Regions from separate parts of the Lysinibacillus sp. PWR01 genome, predicted to be linked through region 2. Evidence: riboswitches for the same ligand, from Rfam matches in the RefSeq annotation. Region 2 holds a riboswitch; each other region holds the start of a gene.
What was found. Region 2 has a riboswitch for thiamine pyrophosphate ahead of thiT (energy-coupled thiamine transporter ThiT). Riboswitches for the same ligand answer to the same signal wherever they lie in the genome.
Positions count from the first base shown of each region.

Region 1 (6,441 bases), on a different contig from region 2:
TCATATAAAATATTATCCAATTGTTCTAAGAAAAATTGATGATCATAGGCAACTGGTTGCCACAATGTACTTGAGCCAATATCTTGAATCGCTCCATCTACCTTTAAATAAGCAATTCGCTTATCAAAATTTTCCCCTTCAATTACATTTTCATATACATCTAAATTATTACCTGCCATTAAACTATCAAAATTACCTAGGAAATCTGCTTTAAAAAGCGCAAAAATGGTGTTAATTCCTAATGAAAATAGTAAAAGAACACCTGCAACTACTAAAGCAACCCACCTTTTTACATTCATGTCTTTCCGCCTCCTTAACACGTAATACGTATGAATTACACATTTGTTTCATTTTTTTGCAATAATACTATGCAAAAAGCTTTATGCTATTTATTTCCTTATCCTACCTTACCTAAAAAAATTAAAAAAATCAAAGTCCATACCTTTGCATGAACTTTGATTTTCGACATTATTTCCTAGGAAATGATCATGATTGGAGTTGTTTGATTTCTTGTTGTCGTAATTCGACACGTCTAATTTTCCCTGAAGATGTTTTCGGTAGCTCCTCTACAAATTCAATAGCACGTGGATATTTGTATGGAGCAGTCAGTGATTTCACATGACTTTGAAGTGTTTGAATAAGTGCTTCATCACCTTTTTCATCGTTGCGCAGAACAATAAATGCCTTGACAATATTTCCACGGACTTTATCAGGACTCGCAACCACTGCAGCCTCTTTCACAGTCGGATGCTTCATTAGGGCATCCTCTACTTCAAAGGGTCCAATCGTATAGCCTGAGGAAATAATGACATCGTCGCCTCGGCCATCAAACCAAAAATAGCCATCTTCATCTTTATAGGCACGATCTCCTGTAATATACCAATCCCCACGAAATTGTAAATTTGTACGTTCAGGATCATTTAAATATTTTTTAAAGAGGGCTGGTGTTTCACGATGAACAGCAATATCGCCCACTTCTCCCACAGTAACGGGTTTGCCCAAATCATTAATAATCTCAACGGTGTTGCCAGGAGTAGGTTTCCCCATAGAGCCAACTCGCGCCTCCATCCCCACCATTGTTCCCACCAATAATGTATTTTCCGTTTGCCCGTAGCCATCTCGTACTTGTAATTTGAATGTTTCCAAGAAAACTTTAATGATCTCACTATTTAAAGGCTCACCAGCTGATACAGCTTGGCGAATTGCACTTAAATCATATTCATGTAAATTTTCAAGCGCTGCCATAAAACGATATTCTGTTGGTGTACAGCATAGTACATTGATTTTGAATTTTTCAAGCAATGCTAAATAAGTAGCTGCTTCAAATTTACCTTTGTAGACAAATGCGGTAGCACCACTACCCAAAGTAGCAAGAAACGGACTCCAAATCCATTTTTGCCATCCTGGTGCTGCAGTTGCCCAAACAATATCATTTTCATGTACACCCAGCCAATGTGGTGCTGTTGTTCGTAAATGTGCATAGCCCCAACTATGAGTATGCACCGCTGCTTTCGGATTTCCTGTTGTTCCGCTTGTATAGGCTAAAAATGCATTGTCAGTGCTTTTAGTCGGGATAGGGTTTATGTAAGTTGTAGGTTGATTATGCATTTTTTCAAGTATGTTCTGCCAAGGTTCGTGTGCATGCCCTATGACAAATTGCAATATGCCTTGTAAATTCCCCACTTCATCAAATTGTTCAATATAAGGTTCAAATGCAATAACCGCTTTAGCATTGGCATGGTGAATACGATATTCAATATCTTTTGTTCTTAACATTTCTGAGCTTGGAATAATGGTTAAACCCGCTTTCAATGCAGCAATATACACAATATATGCTTCCACTGAACGTGGTACCATCACTAAAATGACATCACCTTTCTTTAAGCCTTGCTTGGTGAAAACATGTGCTGCTTGATTCGCTTTTTCCAATAAATGTGCATATGTAATAAATTGGACGTCTTGATTTTCTTCATAAATGATTAAAGCATTTTTTGTTGCATCCTGCGCATATTTTTCAATTTCCTCTGCTATGTTATACCATTCTGGTGCAACTAAATCTTGTCTTTTCATGGCAAATGCCCCCTTTTGCTATGACACATTATAAAACTCCTTTTTCATTATTTTCAATGGTTTACACTCAATTTCTTTAAAGTCATGACAACTATCATACTTTGCTATATGGCATCAGTCACGTTTTGTTTATAGGAAAACTAGTTATTGAATACATATGAAAAGTGTGGTACATTTTGGTCAACTAAATACAAGATTGCAGGGGGACTCGCAAGAGTTGAGAAGGTAAAACCTGACCCTTTGAACCTGTTAGTTAATACTGACGTAGGGAGCAATAGACATCGTTTTTTACAGATGAAAGGCTCTTTTTCGTGCATTTTTACACAAAAAGAGCCTTTTTTGCATGCTTACGTCCATCCACAGAGGAGGACTACAATGATATTTCAAACAATTCGTCAACAGCAACCACTCGTCCATTGCATCACCAATTATGTAGTGGCAAATTTTCAAGCAAATGGTTTATTAGCAATAGGTGCCTCACCGGTAATGGCTGATGACAGCCAAGAGACAGAGGAAATGGTAGCGATTGCTCAAGCACTATTAATTAATATTGGAACGCTTAATGATCGTACAAAAAGCGCCATGCTATTAGCAGGTAAAAAAGCGAATGCACTTGGTATTCCTGTTATTTTAGATCCTGTTGGCGTTGGAGCCACAACTTATCGTAAGGAAACCGTCAAACATTTACTTGAGAACATACAATTTGCTGTGATTCGCTGTAATCTTGGCGAGCTTGCTGCAATAGCCGGTGTAGATTGGCAACAAAAGGGTGTCGATAGTGGTCATGGCTCCATCGCTATGGAAGCAGAAGCCACATTATTGGCTCAACGCTATCAATGCATAGTTATTGTAACGGGGGAACGTGATTTTATAACTGATGGTAAGCATAGCCAATGGATTGCTGGTGGTCATCCACAAATGACGGAAGTAACGGGTACAGGTTGTTTACTAAGCGCAATTTGCGGTGCTGCCTATCGTGTTGGACCTAACCCTTACCAGCAATTAACAGAAACACTTACTTACTATAAAAAAGCAGGTTTACTAGCATCAGCATTTACTGCAGATATCGGTGATTTTCAAATCGCCTTACTTAATGCTATACATCGTTTGTCAAAGGATGGTGAAGCTTCATGCATATTGTAACGACGATTGCTGGCTCAGATAGCGGAGGCGGTGCTGGTATACAGGCTGATTTAAAAACATTTCAGGAATTAAAAGTGTTTGGCACCTCTGTCATTACAGCATTAACTGCACAGAATACATTGGGTGTAACAGGTGTTTACCCAATTGACGTTTCCTTTATAAAAAAACAATTCGAGGCCTTAGTAGAAGATTTTTCAATAACTGCAATTAAAACAGGAATGCTTTATTCCTCAGCTATTATCAAAACAATCGCAAGCATGATCGGTGAGCTAAACATTCCACTGATTGTTGATCCAGTGATGATTGCAAAAGGTGGAGAAAGCCTATTGCAGCAAGAAGCTATCGATGCACTATGCTCAACTTTACTACCACTTGCTACGGTTGTTACGCCCAATATACCCGAAGCAGAGACACTTACAGGGAGAACTATTCATCATTTTGAAGATATGAAAGAAGTAGCTCAAAGCTTGTTACAACTTGGTGTACAATGTGTCATCATCAAAGGTGGACATTTAACAGATCCACTTTATGCTATTGATTATGTATTTTTCAAAAATGGACGATCTTTTTCGATGCAGTCTCCTCGAATCCAAACAAAAAATACGCACGGTACTGGATGTACATTTTCAGCAGCACTTACTGCTTTTCTTGGACGGGGATTTGCTATGGAAGAAGCCATTATTGAAGCTAAAAAGTTTATCCAATTAGCAATTATGTATGATTTATCGATTGGAAATGGTCATGGACCCACAAATCATTTTGCTTATCAACAGCATAAGGAAGCCTGTGAGGTGATTATTCATGAAACGTAAGGATTTGCAGCTTTATTTTATTATGGGTACGAGCAATGTTCCTCATCATGAACAATCGATCTATATCCTAGAAAAGGCATTACAAGCAGGCATTACAATGTTTCAATTTCGCGAAAAAGGTCCTCATGCGTTAACTGGATTAGCCTATGAACAGTTTGCACGCCAATGTCAAAAACGATGTCATCAGTATAGTGTACCCTTTATCGTTAATGACGATGTCGAGCTAGCGATGCGACTCGGTGCTGATGGTGTTCATATCGGACAAGATGATTTACCTGTTGGAGTAGCACGTAAAAGAATTGGGAACATGATTCTTGGTGTTTCTGTCCATTCACAGGACGAATTGCAAACGGCTATTAACCATCAAGCTGATTATGTAGGGATTGGTCCAATCTTTGCAACATCTTCTAAAAGTGATGCACAACCACCTTGTGGCACATCTTTTTTACAGCAGGCTCATTATCTTCATCCTGAATTACCGATTGTAGCAATCGGAGGAATTAATTGTACAAATGCACATACTGTATTTCAAGCTGGTGCTGATGGTATTGCTGTGATTTCAGCTATCTGTCAAAGCGAAGATATTGAACATACAGTATCTACGTTTAAGTCTTTATGTCGTATAAATAAATGATCAATAAACAAACTAAAACCAGTGCCTTTTACGGTCACTGGTTTTAAGTTTATAAATGCTTAATCAGCATTTATTGGTTGTTTGGCATACCTTTTAATTGAGATTCTGCCATTTGTACAAGACGTTTAGTGATTTCACCACCAACGGAACCGTTGGCACGAGCTGAAGCTTCAGCTCCTAATTGAACACCAAATTCTTGTGCAATTTCGTATTTCATTTGATCAAGTGCTTGTTGTACACCAGGTACTGCAAGCTTGTTTGAACTGCGGTTGTTGTTTGAAGTCATGTCTCTCACCTCCTTGTGAATATAGAATGTGCGATATTAGATTTTTAATACAAAAATTTTAGAGGTAAATTGTACCTCTATTGGAATACCGTTAATCACGCAAAAAAGCCGTCTCAAAATGGGCTTTGAGACGGCTTTTAAAACCTTATAATAGATCTGCAAATTTATCTTGTTGCTGTTCTTCTTTCTTAGGGAAAATATAGACCTCGCGATTTTTCACTGCTCGCTCGATCAATTCATCAAAATCAGAGAAGCTTTCATAATGCTCCACCTTTTCAAGCTTTGGTTTTGTTTTAGGACTTGCTGGTGTAAAAATCGTACAGCAATCTTCAAATGGCTGAATAGATGTTTCGTATGTGCCGATTTTCTCAGCCATATCGATAATTTCTAATTTATCTGTTGAAATCAGCGGACGTAGAATAGGTGTATTTGTTACTGCATTAATTGCTGTTAAGCTTTCAAGCGTTTGACTCGCTACTTGTCCAAGACTTTCACCTGTTACAATAGCAAGTGCACCAATCTCCTCACGCACCTGATCAGCAACCTTCAGCATCATTCGGCGTGTTGTTGTCATCGACACGTTAGAAGGTACTTTTTCTTTAATAAGAACTTGTATTTCAGTAAAAGGAATAACATGCAAACGAATACTAGCACCAAATTTCGTTAATTCATTAGCAAGCACTTTAACTTTTTCCAATGAATTTTGGCTTGTATAAGGTGGACTAAAGAAGTGAATCGCTTCTAATCTCACACCACGCTTCATCATTAAATAACCTGCGACAGGACTATCAATACCGCCTGATAGCATTAATAAAGACTTCCCATTAGATCCTACTGGCATTCCACCTGCACCAGGAATAACTTGTGCCATCATATAAGTTGCATCATGACGAACTTCTACACGTAGCTCAATATCAGGCTTTTTCACTTTGACAGATAAATTTTGAAATTGCGGTAAAACATAGCCACCGATCTCACGTTGGATGGCGTGAGATTCTAATGGAAATGTTTTATCAGTACGTTTTACTTCTACTTTAAATGTATGTTGCTCGTCTTTAAATGTCTCCATAATCGTGATAGCGAGCTTTTTCATACTTTCCATATCTTTTTCACATGCAGCTACAGGGCTAAATGATTGAATACCAAAAATTTTAGGTAAACCTGTAATTAGCGTCTGCATTTGTGCTTCGCCCTCTATAGCAATAAACATACGGTCACGTTCTGTACGAATATGCAGTTGACCTAAATCAGCAAAAGCATGTCGAATATTTTCACGTAAGCGGCGAATAAAATCCATTTTGTTGCGGCCTTTTGTAGAAAGCTCACCATATCGAATTAAAATTTCTTTCCAAATCATTTACTTATTTTCTCCTTTGAGTTCCAACATTACTTCTGCAAGTACTTGTTTAAACTTTTCTATATCTTCTATTGTGTTATGTGCGCCAAAGCTAATGCGAATCACACCTTTTTTATAATGCTCATCAAGGTGTAGTGCC
Region 1 is NZ_JBHERJ010000089.1:124,861-131,301, reverse strand. Features, by position in the region: gene sppA (signal peptide peptidase SppA) at 1-299, opposite strand, end outside; gene mbcS (acyl-CoA synthetase MbcS) at 487-2,070, opposite strand; TPP riboswitch at 2,261-2,358, shown strand; gene thiM (hydroxyethylthiazole kinase) at 2,446-3,213, shown strand; gene thiD (bifunctional hydroxymethylpyrimidine kinase/phosphomethylpyrimidine kinase) at 3,201-4,025, shown strand; gene thiE (thiamine phosphate synthase) at 4,015-4,659, shown strand; gene ACEVFT_RS20825 (alpha/beta-type small acid-soluble spore protein) at 4,730-4,945, opposite strand; gene thiI (tRNA uracil 4-sulfurtransferase ThiI) at 5,091-6,302, opposite strand; gene ACEVFT_RS20815 (cysteine desulfurase family protein) at 6,303-6,441, opposite strand, start outside.
Region 1: another riboswitch for thiamine pyrophosphate. It lies ahead of thiM (hydroxyethylthiazole kinase); the one in region 2 lies ahead of thiT (energy-coupled thiamine transporter ThiT).

Region 2 (6,441 bases):
ATGACTCATCAGAAAGCACACAATGAGCAACTGGAAGTTATCGAGCTTGCTGAAGTAGAAACATTAAGAGCAAAGGCATCTTCAGACGAGCGTAAGTATCTAGAACAAGAGGCATTTTTAGCATCTGCACAACAACTTCTTCAAGATGCATGTCAACAACTTGAGGCACAGCATATTAAACAAGAAGACCAAGCACAGATCACCGCTACTTTACATGAAGTGGAGAAAGAAATTGCTACCTTAAAAATTATTCATAACCAATTAGCTGATATGCGATTAAAAATAAAACATCAGCATGATCAAATAGAACAGCTACGAAACAAGCAGAGCAAACTAGAGCAATATTTAGCGGAGCAGATGAAAGAATGGACAAGATTACAAGCGGTTGTAGAAGAACAGCTGAAGCAGATGCCAGCTAACTTACCAACTATACAGCAATTAAAGCAACAACTTACTGATGTCAGTAAACAGAAAGAAAATCTGCAAAAAAGATGGCAAGCGAGTCAAGAAAATTTGCATGTGGCAAAGGAAGCGGCTAGCAATGCAAAATTAACTGTAGAAATTGCCAAACAGTCTTTTGAGGAATTACAGCTCAAAATGAATGAAAAGCTTCAGCAATTTTCAGCAAATATGCAGGAAATAGGTTTCAATAGCTACGAGGAATATGCTAGTGCCAAACGGAGTGCCATGCAATTAGATGCCCTTCGAAAAACATGCAGCGACTATGCTTTACAAGTCCACACTTTGAAAATCCAAATTACCGAAGGGGCTACATATCTTCAAGGGAAAGAGAAGCAAGATTTAGTGTTGATGGAAGCAAGGGTAGAACAGCATCGTATTTCCTATGAGGAAGCATTTAAACGTTTGCAACAGATGAATGGCTTTGCACAAGCATGCCAGGGCTTTATTGAAAAGGTAGAAGAAATAGCGAGAGAGCTTCATTTACTTGAACAGGAAGCAGGGCGAGTAAAGGAACTCTATGGATTATTAAACGGACAAAACGCGAAAAAGCTATCCTTTGAGCGTTATATACAAATTAATTATTTAGATCAAATTACAGAAGCTGCCAATATACGGCTGTATCATTTATCAAACGGTCAATTTGAGCTCAGACGCTCAGATAGATTGGAAAAGCATGCAAAGCAAAGTGGACTTGGTCTTGATGTTTATGATGCCTATACGGATCAATTACGAGATGTTAAAACATTATCAGGAGGCGAAAAATTTAATGCTTCGCTAAGTCTTGCTTTGGGAATGGCAGATGTGATTCAAAGCTTCCAAGGTAATATTCATATTGAAACGATGTTTATTGATGAAGGCTTTGGTTCACTCGATGAGGAATCACTAAACAAGGCAATTGATACATTAATTGATTTACAGGATTCTGGTCGTATGATTGGTGTTATTTCTCATGTACCTGAATTGAAATCTGCGATGCCAGCAGTTTTACATGTAGAAAAAACATTGAATGGACATAGTCAAACACATTTTGAAGTGAAATAAAACGAAGGCGTATTTCCGAAAAAAAGGAATACGCCTTCGTTTATTTTTTTCGAGGTGTGGCTGTAGGCGTTGTTCCCTTTTTTGCAGCCATTACTTTCCTGACGATAGGAATAACAATCGGTGCTAACTTTACTGCGGTTTTCACAACGTTTGATACTTTCATTCAAAAACAGCTCCTTTTACAATTACTACTACCTGTTTCTCTTAAAAATAAAACATTAGCGGATAACGCGAACAGCCTGAATAATATTCCAGATCACAATACCAAGTGAGACGAGGGCATAGATGGCGAATGAAGCAAACCAAATAATCATCACTGTATTATTACTGGAGGTTGGATCTAAACTAAATGTGGAAAAAACAAAGACAATAAAGAACAGGATGCCAAAAACAAAAGGAATTAAATGAGAGACAAGTGCACGAATCGAATGTTTTTTTACATCACTATCTTTTGTCACAATGTACACAATTAATGGAACGATGAAAGGGGCGAAGAAAATACTAAGATAACTAAAGGCAGCTAAAATTTTTTGATTCTCCATAGTTGTACCTCCTTTTTTAATATTTACGCATGAATAATAGCAAAGTTTCAAAAAAATAATGTATGGAAGAGGTTGTAATCCTCCTAGCCTTTGCGTACAATGAAAATGTTCAAATAAATTCAGATGTAACGACCACAAGGGGAGCTGATGATGTCAGCTGAGACTGGGCACGTAATGCCTTGACTCTTCGAACCTGTAAGTTAACGCTTGCGTAGGGATGTGGATAGAAACCGACACTTGTACGATGTGAGGCTCTGTCCTGGCATCGTTTTTTCATTCTCGGGGGAAAATGGTGTCAGAAAGAGACATATCAGCGCATTTCTATTCCTGCTCTTGTATCCTACATCGGAACAAAGGAGAGAATATGTATGGACAAAAAAAGACTGTTAATGCTAGTGGAGATTGCGATATTTGCAGCAATTGGGCTAGTACTTGATCAGGTATCCTTTAAAGTATGGGCACAAGGTGGCTCAGTTAGTCTTGTCATGGTACCTATTATGTTAATCGCGTTTCGTTGGGGCCTAGTAGCTGGGCTAACAACGGGACTACTTGTGGGTGTTATGCAAACAATGTTTGGTTCCTATATCGTGCACTGGCTACAAGGATTACTAGATTATGGTGTTGCTTTTACAGTTGTAGGATTAGCGGCAGTTGTACGTGGACCAGTGTTGGACGCTGCTAAACATATGAACAAAACAAAAATGGCACTTTATATTATAATAGGTACCGTTTTCGCAGGCTTCTTACGATACGCGGCACATACAATTGCTGGTGCTGTATTTTTTGCAGAATATGCTGGCGATCAAAATGCTTGGATCTATTCCATCATCTATAACGGTACATATATGCTACCAGCAACTATATTAACGGCTATCGTTGGTGTTCTTTTATTCACAGCCGCTCCACAATTAATGCAAAGAAAAGCTTAATGCAAGTCCCTTCACATGAGTGGGGGGACTTTTTTGTTGTGAATAGCTCTTATAGCACTTTGCAAAGTAGGAAAGCATACAATATTTAAAGCGTTTATCGTTATACGCATAAAAAGTTATGTTATATTAAAGAATAGATATTAGATGAAAGGGACGTTATACATGATTGTAAAAACACAAGAAGAGATTGAAGCTTTTAAAAAAATAGGACGCATTTGTGCTGAAATTCGCGAAGCGATGAAAGCTGCAACAAAACCAGGTGTTACAACACTTGAACTAGACGAAATTGCTGGCCGCATGTTTGCGGAGGCAGGCGCTATTTCTGGACCGAAGGGAGAATATGATTTCCCTGGGTATACATGTATTAGTGTCAATGAAGAAGTGGCGCATGGTATTCCAGGGAAGCGTGTTATTCAAGAAGGAGATATTGTGAATATTGATGTTTCTGGCTCCTTAAACGGCTACTTTGCTGACACAGGTATTTCATTTGTTGTTGGTGAAGGCTATGAAGACAAAGAAAAGCTATGCCGTGTTGCCAAAAGTGCCTTTGATCGAGCAATGACAAAGGTAAAGGCTGGATCTAAATTAAATCAAATTGGTAAAGCAGTTGAACGTGAGGCGAATGCTAATGACTTAACTGTTATTATGAATTTAACAGGTCATGGCTTAGGTAAATCTTTACATGATGAGCCAAATCATATTTTAAACTATTATGATGCATGGGATTCTACCATCATGAAAGAAGGTATGGTGCTTGCGGTTGAGCCATTTATCTCAGCAAAAGCAGAGCATATCGTAGAAGCTGGTGATGGCTGGACATTCGTGACACCTGATAAATCACTTGTAGCTCAAATCGAACATTCAGTCATTGTGACAAAGGATAAACCAATTATCCTAACGTCATTAGACGAAGAATAGGATATAATGAAAAATCCTGCTAACCAATTTATTTTTGGTAGGCAGGATTTTTTTTAATAAATAAAATGCCAACAAAGAGAACACCACATAAAAATAAGGCGGCTGTAGTGACAAGTAGCTCATCAAAACCATTATGTATGGCGATTCCAATATAAGCCCAAATAAAAACACTTGGATACATAACATCAAAGTGATGGAAACGGATATGTAGCGCAATGGCTCCTCCCAATGTTAGTAAAATCACTGCCCAAAGAGGCGTACTAAGACCAAAGCCGTTCCAACCATAAGCCGTTAATGTAAAGCTTGTATTTGTGATAAAAATAAATGTCATCCATGCTAAATAAATGGAGAAAGGAATACGACCAGACAAGGCTTTGTCCTGAAGAGGGTACGTATTATACAGCATAAATAAATACAAGACTAAGAGTAATGTAATGCCAAGAGAAACAATAAATAACTCATGATGCCAGACGTATACCGTCAATGCTTGCAATATATTTATGCAACTAAAGAGCGCAGACTGTTTCAAAGTTGTCTTTTTGATGTTCATAACTAACCAATAACCGAGTAATAAATAAATGATAATCCAAATTACATGACTTATACTAACCGGTGCAAATACTACAGAAAAACGATTAGCGATTTCTAGCGAAGATTGACCGTTGATGTTCACGAAAAAGGATGAAAAGGTTAGGATGATTGAGACAAGATAAGAGATTGTCATCATGATAAACCGAGGCATGTTTTCCTCTCCCTTCGTGTTAGATTGTATAGGGAAAAGACAAATAAGTATAGTACTGTCACTTTTTTTATTATAACGGAAATTCCTAACAATGTATCGTGTTGTTTTACTAATAATATCTACAATTTACCATGCCTGATAGGCATCCATATATTTCTTTAGTACAATAAGAATATCCAAATAAAAGGAGTGAAGTTTCATGGCACAAAATTTGAAAAATCTAGACCTATCCATTGAACTAGACAAAAAGATGTATAAAAAGAAATTAAAAGTACTCCAATATGAAATGTTAAACGCGCAACAGTTTTTATTAAAAAATAAAATTGGCTTAATCTTGGTATTTGAAGGAATGGATGCGGCTGGTAAAGGTGGCGCTATTAAACGATTAATCGAACGCGTCGATCCACGCGGTTATGTTGTACACCCTATATCTGCTCCTCAAGCACATGAATTACGCTACAACTATTTACAACGATTTTGGAGAAAATTGCCTCAACATGGACAAATCGCTATTTTTGATCGCTCATGGTATGGTCGCGTATTAGTAGAACGCATCGAAGGATTTGCAACGAAGGATGAATGGTCTCGTGCTTATGAAGAAATTAATAATTTTGAGAAGATCTTAACTGCAGGAGATTACATAATTATTAAGTTCTGGCTTCATGTTTCAGATGAGGAGCAATTAAAACGCTTTAAAGAACGTGAACAAAATCCTTATAAATCTTGGAAGCTAACAGCTGAAGATTGGCGCAATCGTGATAAATCGCCGCAGTATATTGAAGCAGCAAATGCAATGTTTGAAAAGACCGATAAAAAAGATGCTCCTTGGATCTTAGTCGCTGGAGATGACAAAAAGTATGCACGTGTTCAGGTGCTTCAAGAAACAATTGCACACATTGAACGAGAAGCTCAAAGACGTGGTCTTCATTTAACAAATGTGTTAGACAATGCACAACTAGAGGATGCTGAATCATCCAGTTTGGAAATAGTAAACGAGAAAAAGAAAGAACAAAAAACTAAATAATTGAATTGTGCTGCTATGACAATAAGACATGAGCTGTTTTGGTTGTAGCAGCATCTTTTTTTACATACAATAAAATATAAATAGGGTTTTCAATCAATGGATTGTAGCCAATGTAACAAAAAAGGAATGTATTGATATTTATTGGAAGGCTAGTGTGGAGAATGGTGCTTAAAATTTGGAATCTATTAAGAAAAAAGGGTGGGAATGTGGTAACGATAAAGGGGGAAAAATGCTACATCCGCACATTCCAAGAAAAAGATGCACGAAGTTTAATGGGTCTCGTAAGCCGAAATAAATACTTTTGGTCTATATATGAGCCACTGCAAAGACCTGAATACTATACAGTTGACGCTCAATACAAAAAAATTCAAGAAAGTCTCTATTTAATGGAGTCAAAGCGAGAATTTACGTTTGGTATTTTTGAGCATGGTACAAACAATCTAATAGGACATATTGCACTTTATGCTGTAAAACGCTTACCATACTCAAGTGCATTTGTTGGCTATGCGATGGATGAAATTTACGTAGGGAAGGGCATTGTCACAGAAGCTGTGAATATGGTGGTTCGATTCGCATTTGAGCAAATTGGTCTACATCGTGTAGAGGCATATGTGTCGACACAAAATAGCGCCTCCATGCGTGTCTTAGAGAAGGCTGGATTTCAACAGGAAGGTCTGCTAAGAAAGCTGCTGTATATCAATGGTCACTGGGTAGATCATTATATGTATGCACGTTTAGAGGATGAATAGAATAACAAGTGCCTATCTCCCGTAGTGAGGGGTA
Region 2 is NZ_JBHERJ010000038.1:46,494-52,934, reverse strand. Features, by position in the region: gene ACEVFT_RS05635 (AAA family ATPase) at 1-1,503, shown strand, start outside; gene ACEVFT_RS05630 (hypothetical protein) at 1,544-1,666, opposite strand; gene ACEVFT_RS05625 (magnetosome magnetite crystal formation protein family) at 1,722-2,045, opposite strand; TPP riboswitch at 2,173-2,280, shown strand; gene thiT (energy-coupled thiamine transporter ThiT) at 2,414-2,974, shown strand; gene map (type I methionyl aminopeptidase) at 3,137-3,892, shown strand; gene ACEVFT_RS05610 (hypothetical protein) at 3,921-4,616, opposite strand; gene ACEVFT_RS05605 (polyphosphate kinase 2 family protein) at 4,834-5,658, shown strand; gene ACEVFT_RS05600 (GNAT family N-acetyltransferase) at 5,820-6,407, shown strand.

Region 3 (6,441 bases), on a different contig from region 2:
CTGTTGAATCTCCTCTTCATACAAACAATCTGGCGTAATGGAAATAAAATAACCACGCTCGATCATGCGCTTCACAACAGCTTCATCCCCTTTAAACCAATGAAAATGGGCTTGACGCAGCTGATGCTTTTCCAGCAAATCACACACAACACTAGCGTCCTCATATACAGCGTGTAATACAATCGGCTTATCAAGTTCCTTCGCCAATACAACAAAACGCTCTAATAACGCCACATAAGGACGGTCATCAATCGCTTGCTCTTGCCTTAAATAATAAGGTAGACCCACCTCACCAATAGCGACCATCTCATCCTGATGCGTACGAATCCAATCGAATAAAGCTGCCTCGTCGCTTGGACTTAGTAAAGGCTGTTCAGGATGGAAGCCAAAAGCAGGCTTTACTTGCTGATAGCTGTTCGATAAACGCAACGTTCTTTCACACGAGGATAGCTGCATGCTAACCGCAATCACAGCATCGACCTCTTCCAACAATAATGGAATTTCCTCATCATTATACTGTTCCAAATGAATATGCGCATCAATCAACATACATATCACCCTTTTCTTCTTGTAAATACGTAAATAGCTGTTGCTTTAACGCTGTGAACGCTGCGGAATGTCGAATCTCCTCTTTCCGTGGTCTCTCAAAGGGCACAATGATTTCCTTTTTTACAGTTGCTGGACGTTTGGTTAAGACAAGTATACGATCCGCTAAAAAGAGAGCTTCCTCAATACTATGTGTAACAAATAGGATTGATTTACGATACTCTTCCCAGATGGATAAAAGCCATGCCTGCATTTCCAGTCTTGTAAATTCATCCAACGCAGAAAATGGTTCGTCTAAGCATAAAATCGGCTTATCACTAACCATTGCACGAATGAACGATACACGCTGCTGCATGCCTCCTGACAGTTCGTTCGGATAGGCATGGATAAAGGAGGCAAGACCAACCTTTTCTAGCCATTCTTTGGCACGTTCCACATCAGGTTTATGCTGCAATTCCTCTACAAGCGTGACATTTTCTAAAATCGTACGCCAGGGTAATAGGCAAGGTTGCTGTGGCATATAGCCAATCGTTCCTCTTTTTTGCTGGATATCCTCTTCATTTAATAAAATGGCTCCTTGATCAATTGGCGAAACACCACCAATTAATTGAAAAAGTGTGCTCTTACCACTGCCTGAAGGACCCACAATGGCCACAAACTCACCATCCCTTACGTCAAATGAAAGTTGATCAAGGACTTTTAGTGCATCGAAGGATTTAGCGATGTTTTGAATGCTGAGCATGATAGCCTCTCCCCTTCACCATGAATTTTTCAATCAAACGAATCCCGCTAAACAATAGTAAGCTCAAGAGAACAATCGCAAAAATTGCCACAAATACACGATCTGTGCGGAAGGAGGACTGAGCTAAGGTCATGTAAACACCAATACCCTTTTTTGCACCGAGCCACTCCGCAATCACAGCCCCCATCACACTATATGTAGCAGCAATTTTAACGCCTGAGAAAATGGCTGGATAGGCATGAGGCCATTCCAGCTTCCAAAAGGTTTGTGCCTTGGTAGCACCGATCATGGCAAAATAATGCTTTAATTCAGGGGCCGTTTGCCTAAATCCATCCATCGCTGCAATGACAATTGGGAAAAAGCACACGAGGCAAATAATAATGAGCTTCGGTAATAAGCCAAAGCCAAACCAAATAATAAGCAATGGTGCCAAGACAAGAATGGGAACATTTTGCGACATAATAAGAATTGGATAAAACAACTCCCGAATGAATGTAAAACGATGCAACACAATCGACACCGTTAGACCACAAGCAATGCCAATGGCCAGACCTAGTAAGGCTAATTGCACCGTAGCAAATACATGTGGTAGAAAGGTTTGATACGACTGAAAGGCTTCCCACAAAATACTACTTGGCGCAGGTAATAACCAATGTGGAACTTCAGCAAAATGCACGATTAGTTCCCATATGAATAAGAGGAAGGCGATAAAAATTATCGTCCTTCCCTTTTGCAATGCACGTTTCATTACTGATATTTCTCCGTTAATGTATCCATCGTAATACCCTTTGGCTGATATAAAATTTTCACTTGTGTAATAACATTAATGGCACCAAGCTCGATCATCTTCTCATTCATTTTTTCAATGATTTGGAGCAATGTAGAAAGCTCGCCTTCCATCGTTGTTTCCAATGGATGTACCTCATATTTCACGCCAGAAGCATCGATCACAGCAATCGCTGCATCCACATAAGGTATAACATCTTCATATTTCTCTGTCTTTGGTATGATTTGCACACTGATTAATGAATTTGCCATCTTAATTGGCCTCCTTTTTAGGTAAGAAATCATTTGTAAAGGCTTGTTTCGCATCAAACTCGCCCTCTAGTACATGATTGCTAGACATCCATTTTGCATAGTTTTCCCACACAGAAAGCTTTTGCTCTCCCCATTGCTTGGCATCATTCTGATATTTATCTGCCAGCCATTCCTGACTTTTATGCACTAGCTCTTTATCTAAATCAGGAGCCGCTTCGATTAACATATCAGCTGCTTCACTTGGGTTTTCTATTGCGTATTCATAGCCTTTTGATGTAGCTGCAACAAAGGCTTTGACAACATCAGGGTTGTCCTGTAGCATTTTTTCATTCGTAGCTAGAACAGGTGTATAGTAATCCAATTGATCACTATAATCCGTTAGATACAGCATATTAATCTTTTCCCCACGCAGCTCAGCTTCAATCCCAGTCCATGCATAATAAATCCAAGCAAAATCAATGTCTTTTTCCATCATTGTGAAGAAATCTAAATCCCCTGCATTGACGATATCTAGCTTATTGATATCTGCCTTTTCTGTTTGCATTAATGATTGGAGAACGGCTTGCTCTAATGGCGCACCCCAACCACCATAAGTTTTACCTTCAAAATCCTTTGGCGATGTAATGCCTTTTGATGCAATAGAAGCAAAGCCAGATGTATTATGCTGAATAATCGCTGCGATAGAGACCAGCGGCACATCTTGTACACGCGCCTGTGTAATGCCTTCCTGATAGCTCACGCCAAATTCTGCCTTTCCAGAAGCAACAAGCTGATCTGCGCCCGCCTCACCAGGCATAATTATCTCAACATCTAAGCCCTGTTCCTCAAAATAACCAAGTTTTTTTGCGACATACAGACCTGTATGATTCGTATTCGGTGTCCAATCCAGTACCACAGACACCTTTTTCAGCTTGTCAGTTGCCTGCTTGTCCTCCTTGTCACTACAGCCCACTAAAGTCAAAAGTGCTGCCAATAGAATAAATAACCATTTTTTCATGCGAAAGCCTCCCAGTTTGTAATATGAAAGTGTTCATGAATGAATGTTGTCACCAGAAGAAAGCGTATACAAGGTTTTCAAACTATTGCTTGAAAACATAAAAAAACGCCTAGGATTCCTCCCAGACGTATTACAATCATTCTTCAAAACTTTGCTTTTTTGAATAGATGTTCCCTACGCTGGTACGAGCCAAATCAGGTTCAAAGGGTCAGCGTCTATCGGACACAATCTCAGCTAGCAACTACTAGCCCCCCTACATTCTTTCGCTATGAACTTTTCGATGATTATTATACCCATAGTTACACTTAAATGACAAGGTGCTATTTTTGAATAGCGATTGTATTCAAGACAAAAGCCCAGCTCTCCTAAGAGACTGGGCATGATATTAGCTAGGTTTTTGTTCTTTTTTGGCTGTTAATACATGGGAAATCGCCCCATCTGTTGCAATATCCACTTTAAACGAACCGTTGGAATGGCGATCTGCACGAGACAATGCTTGTACAGCAATTACCTCTTGAACGCCTTTTTCGGTTTCAATCACAACCTGCTCCTCGTCTGTCGCTTGTATAACTGCTACAATTCGGTGAGGATTTGCTTTTAACTCTGTTAATACTTTTAGTCCGCGTTTTGCACGACTTGCTACTTCAACTTCAGCGACATTCATTTTCTTCACGGCTCCACGCTGTGTCACAATCACTACATATTGTGTAACATCAGGCTGTAGCACATTGACACCAACTAAGGCTTCTCCATCTTTTAGCGTGATCCCTTTCACACCGCCTGTTTTCACACCTGTAACGGGTAGTTCCTCCATCGGGAAACGAATCGCATAGGCTGTATCCGTTGTTAGCATCAGTTCTACATCATCCGTCACAAACGATGCATAGATCATCGCATCACCAGCCTTGACGTTCATCGTTTTAATTGGCTTTGAATAACGTGTTACCGCATAGTCTGCGAGTGGTGAGCGCTTAATTTGACCATCTTTTGTGGCTGTGAAGACATACGTATTGGGCTGTTCAAATGTTTCAAAGCCATAGACCGCAATAATCGATTCATCTTCCCCTGTTGGGACAATACTGGAAATATGCTGGCCCAGGTCCTTCCAGCGTATGTCAGGAAGCTCATGAACAGGTTGATAAATATAATTGCCACGATTTGTGAACAGCAATAGATGGTGCTGTGTATTTAAGTTTGCTTCATACAATAAATAATCCGAATCCTTCATGGCAAAATCTTGCCCGTTTGAAGCGGCATGAGAACGTGTCGATGTACGTTTAATATAACCGTCCTTCGTCACTGTCACGACAACCTCTTCACTTGGCACAAGGACATCTAATGTAATTTTAATTTCTTCAATTTCTTGCTCAATCTTCGAGCGACGTGGCTCTGTAAAGCGTTTCTTAATGTCTAGCAACTCTTGTTTAATAACACGTACTAGCTTGGCTTCACTTTGTAGAATGCCCTCTAGCTTGGCAATTAACTTATTTAATTCGTCCTGTTCCTGACGAAGCTCTGTAATATCCGTATTCGTTAAACGATATAATTGTAGGCTTACAATGGCCTCTGCTTGTACCTCTGTAAAATCAAACTTCGCTTGTAAATTAAGCTTCGCATCCTTCTTATCATTAGAAGAACGAATCGTCGCAATCACTTCATCTAAAATGGAAAGGGCTTTAATTAAGCCTTCTACAATATGAGAACGGTCCTTTGCCTTTTGTAAATCGTAAATGGAGCGGTTTGTCACTACTTCTTTTTGATGGGCGATATACGCGTCCAGCAATAATGGCAATGTCATCATCGTTGGGCGACGATTGTGGATGGCAATCATATTAAAATTATAAGCTACCTGTAAATCCGTTGTTTTAAACAAGTACTGTAAAATTCCTTGCCCTGGTACATCCTTTTTCAGCTCAATCACGACACGTAAGCCTGTACGGTCTGATTCATCTCGAATTTCCGCAATACCTTCTAGTCGTTTATCTACACGTTGCTCATCAATTTTTTTCACAAGATTCGCTTTATTTACATCGTATGGTAACTCCGTGATAACAATTTGCTCTTTACCACCCTTGATTGGTTCGACAACTGCTTGAGCACGGACAATGATTTTGCCGCGACCTGTTTCATACGCCTTTTTGATGCCGTCCACACCTTGAATGATACCACCAGTTGGGAAATCTGGCCCTTTAATCACCGTCATCAATTCATCTACACTAACATTAGGCTTGTCTAAGCGCATCAACACAGCATCCAGTACTTCATCTAAGGCATGTGGCGGAATATCCGTCGCATAACCAGCGGAAATCCCTGTAGAGCCGTTGACTAATAGGTTTGGAAAACGTGCTGGTAAAACGGTTGGCTCCATATCCTGGTCATCAAAATTCGGCACAAACTCGACCGTTTTCTTGCCAATATCTCGTAGCATTTCAGCGGCAATAGCAGATAGTCTCGCCTCTGTATAACGCATCGCAGCTGGTGGATCACCATCGACCGAGCCATTGTTCCCGTGCATCTCAATGAGCATATGACGCGCCTTCCAGTCCTGACTCATACGGACCATCGCCTCATACACAGAGCTATCGCCGTGCGGATGATAGTTACCGATTACGTTACCCACTGTTTTTGCGGATTTACGGAACGGTTTATCGTTTGTATTGCCTTCTGTAAACATCGCATATAAAATACGGCGCTGTACTGGTTTAAGACCGTCACGTGCATCAGGCAACGCGCGGTCTTGAATAATATATTTACTATAGCGACCAAAACGGTCACCCATCACTTCTTCTAACGGTAAATCTTGAAACTTTTCTGTACTACTCATGCTTGGTCCTCCTCTTGTTGGATGAATTCATTCTCTAAAATGTTAGAATCATCCTCCATACCGAAGTCTACATTGGCTTCGATCCACTTACGACGTGGTTCTACCTTATCGCCCATTAACGTCGTGACACGTCTCTCTGCACGTGCACCATCCTCGATTGTGACACGAATCAATGTCCGTGTCTCAGGGTTCATCGTTGTGTCCCATAGTTGGTCTGCATTCATCTCACCAAGACCTTTATAGCGCTGTAATATGTAACCCTTTCCAACCTTTTTGATGGCCTTTTGTAAATCA
Region 3 is NZ_JBHERJ010000073.1:47,748-54,188, reverse strand. Features, by position in the region: gene ACEVFT_RS14945 (TatD family hydrolase) at 1-549, opposite strand, end outside; gene ACEVFT_RS14940 (ABC transporter ATP-binding protein) at 539-1,288, opposite strand; gene ACEVFT_RS14935 (ABC transporter permease) at 1,263-2,036, opposite strand; gene ACEVFT_RS14930 (thiamine-binding protein) at 2,036-2,326, opposite strand; gene ACEVFT_RS14925 (ABC transporter substrate-binding protein) at 2,328-3,323, opposite strand; TPP riboswitch at 3,478-3,588, opposite strand; gene parC (DNA topoisomerase IV subunit A) at 3,709-6,147, opposite strand; gene parE (DNA topoisomerase IV subunit B) at 6,144-6,441, opposite strand, start outside.
Region 3: another riboswitch for thiamine pyrophosphate. It lies ahead of ACEVFT_RS14925 (ABC transporter substrate-binding protein); the one in region 2 lies ahead of thiT (energy-coupled thiamine transporter ThiT).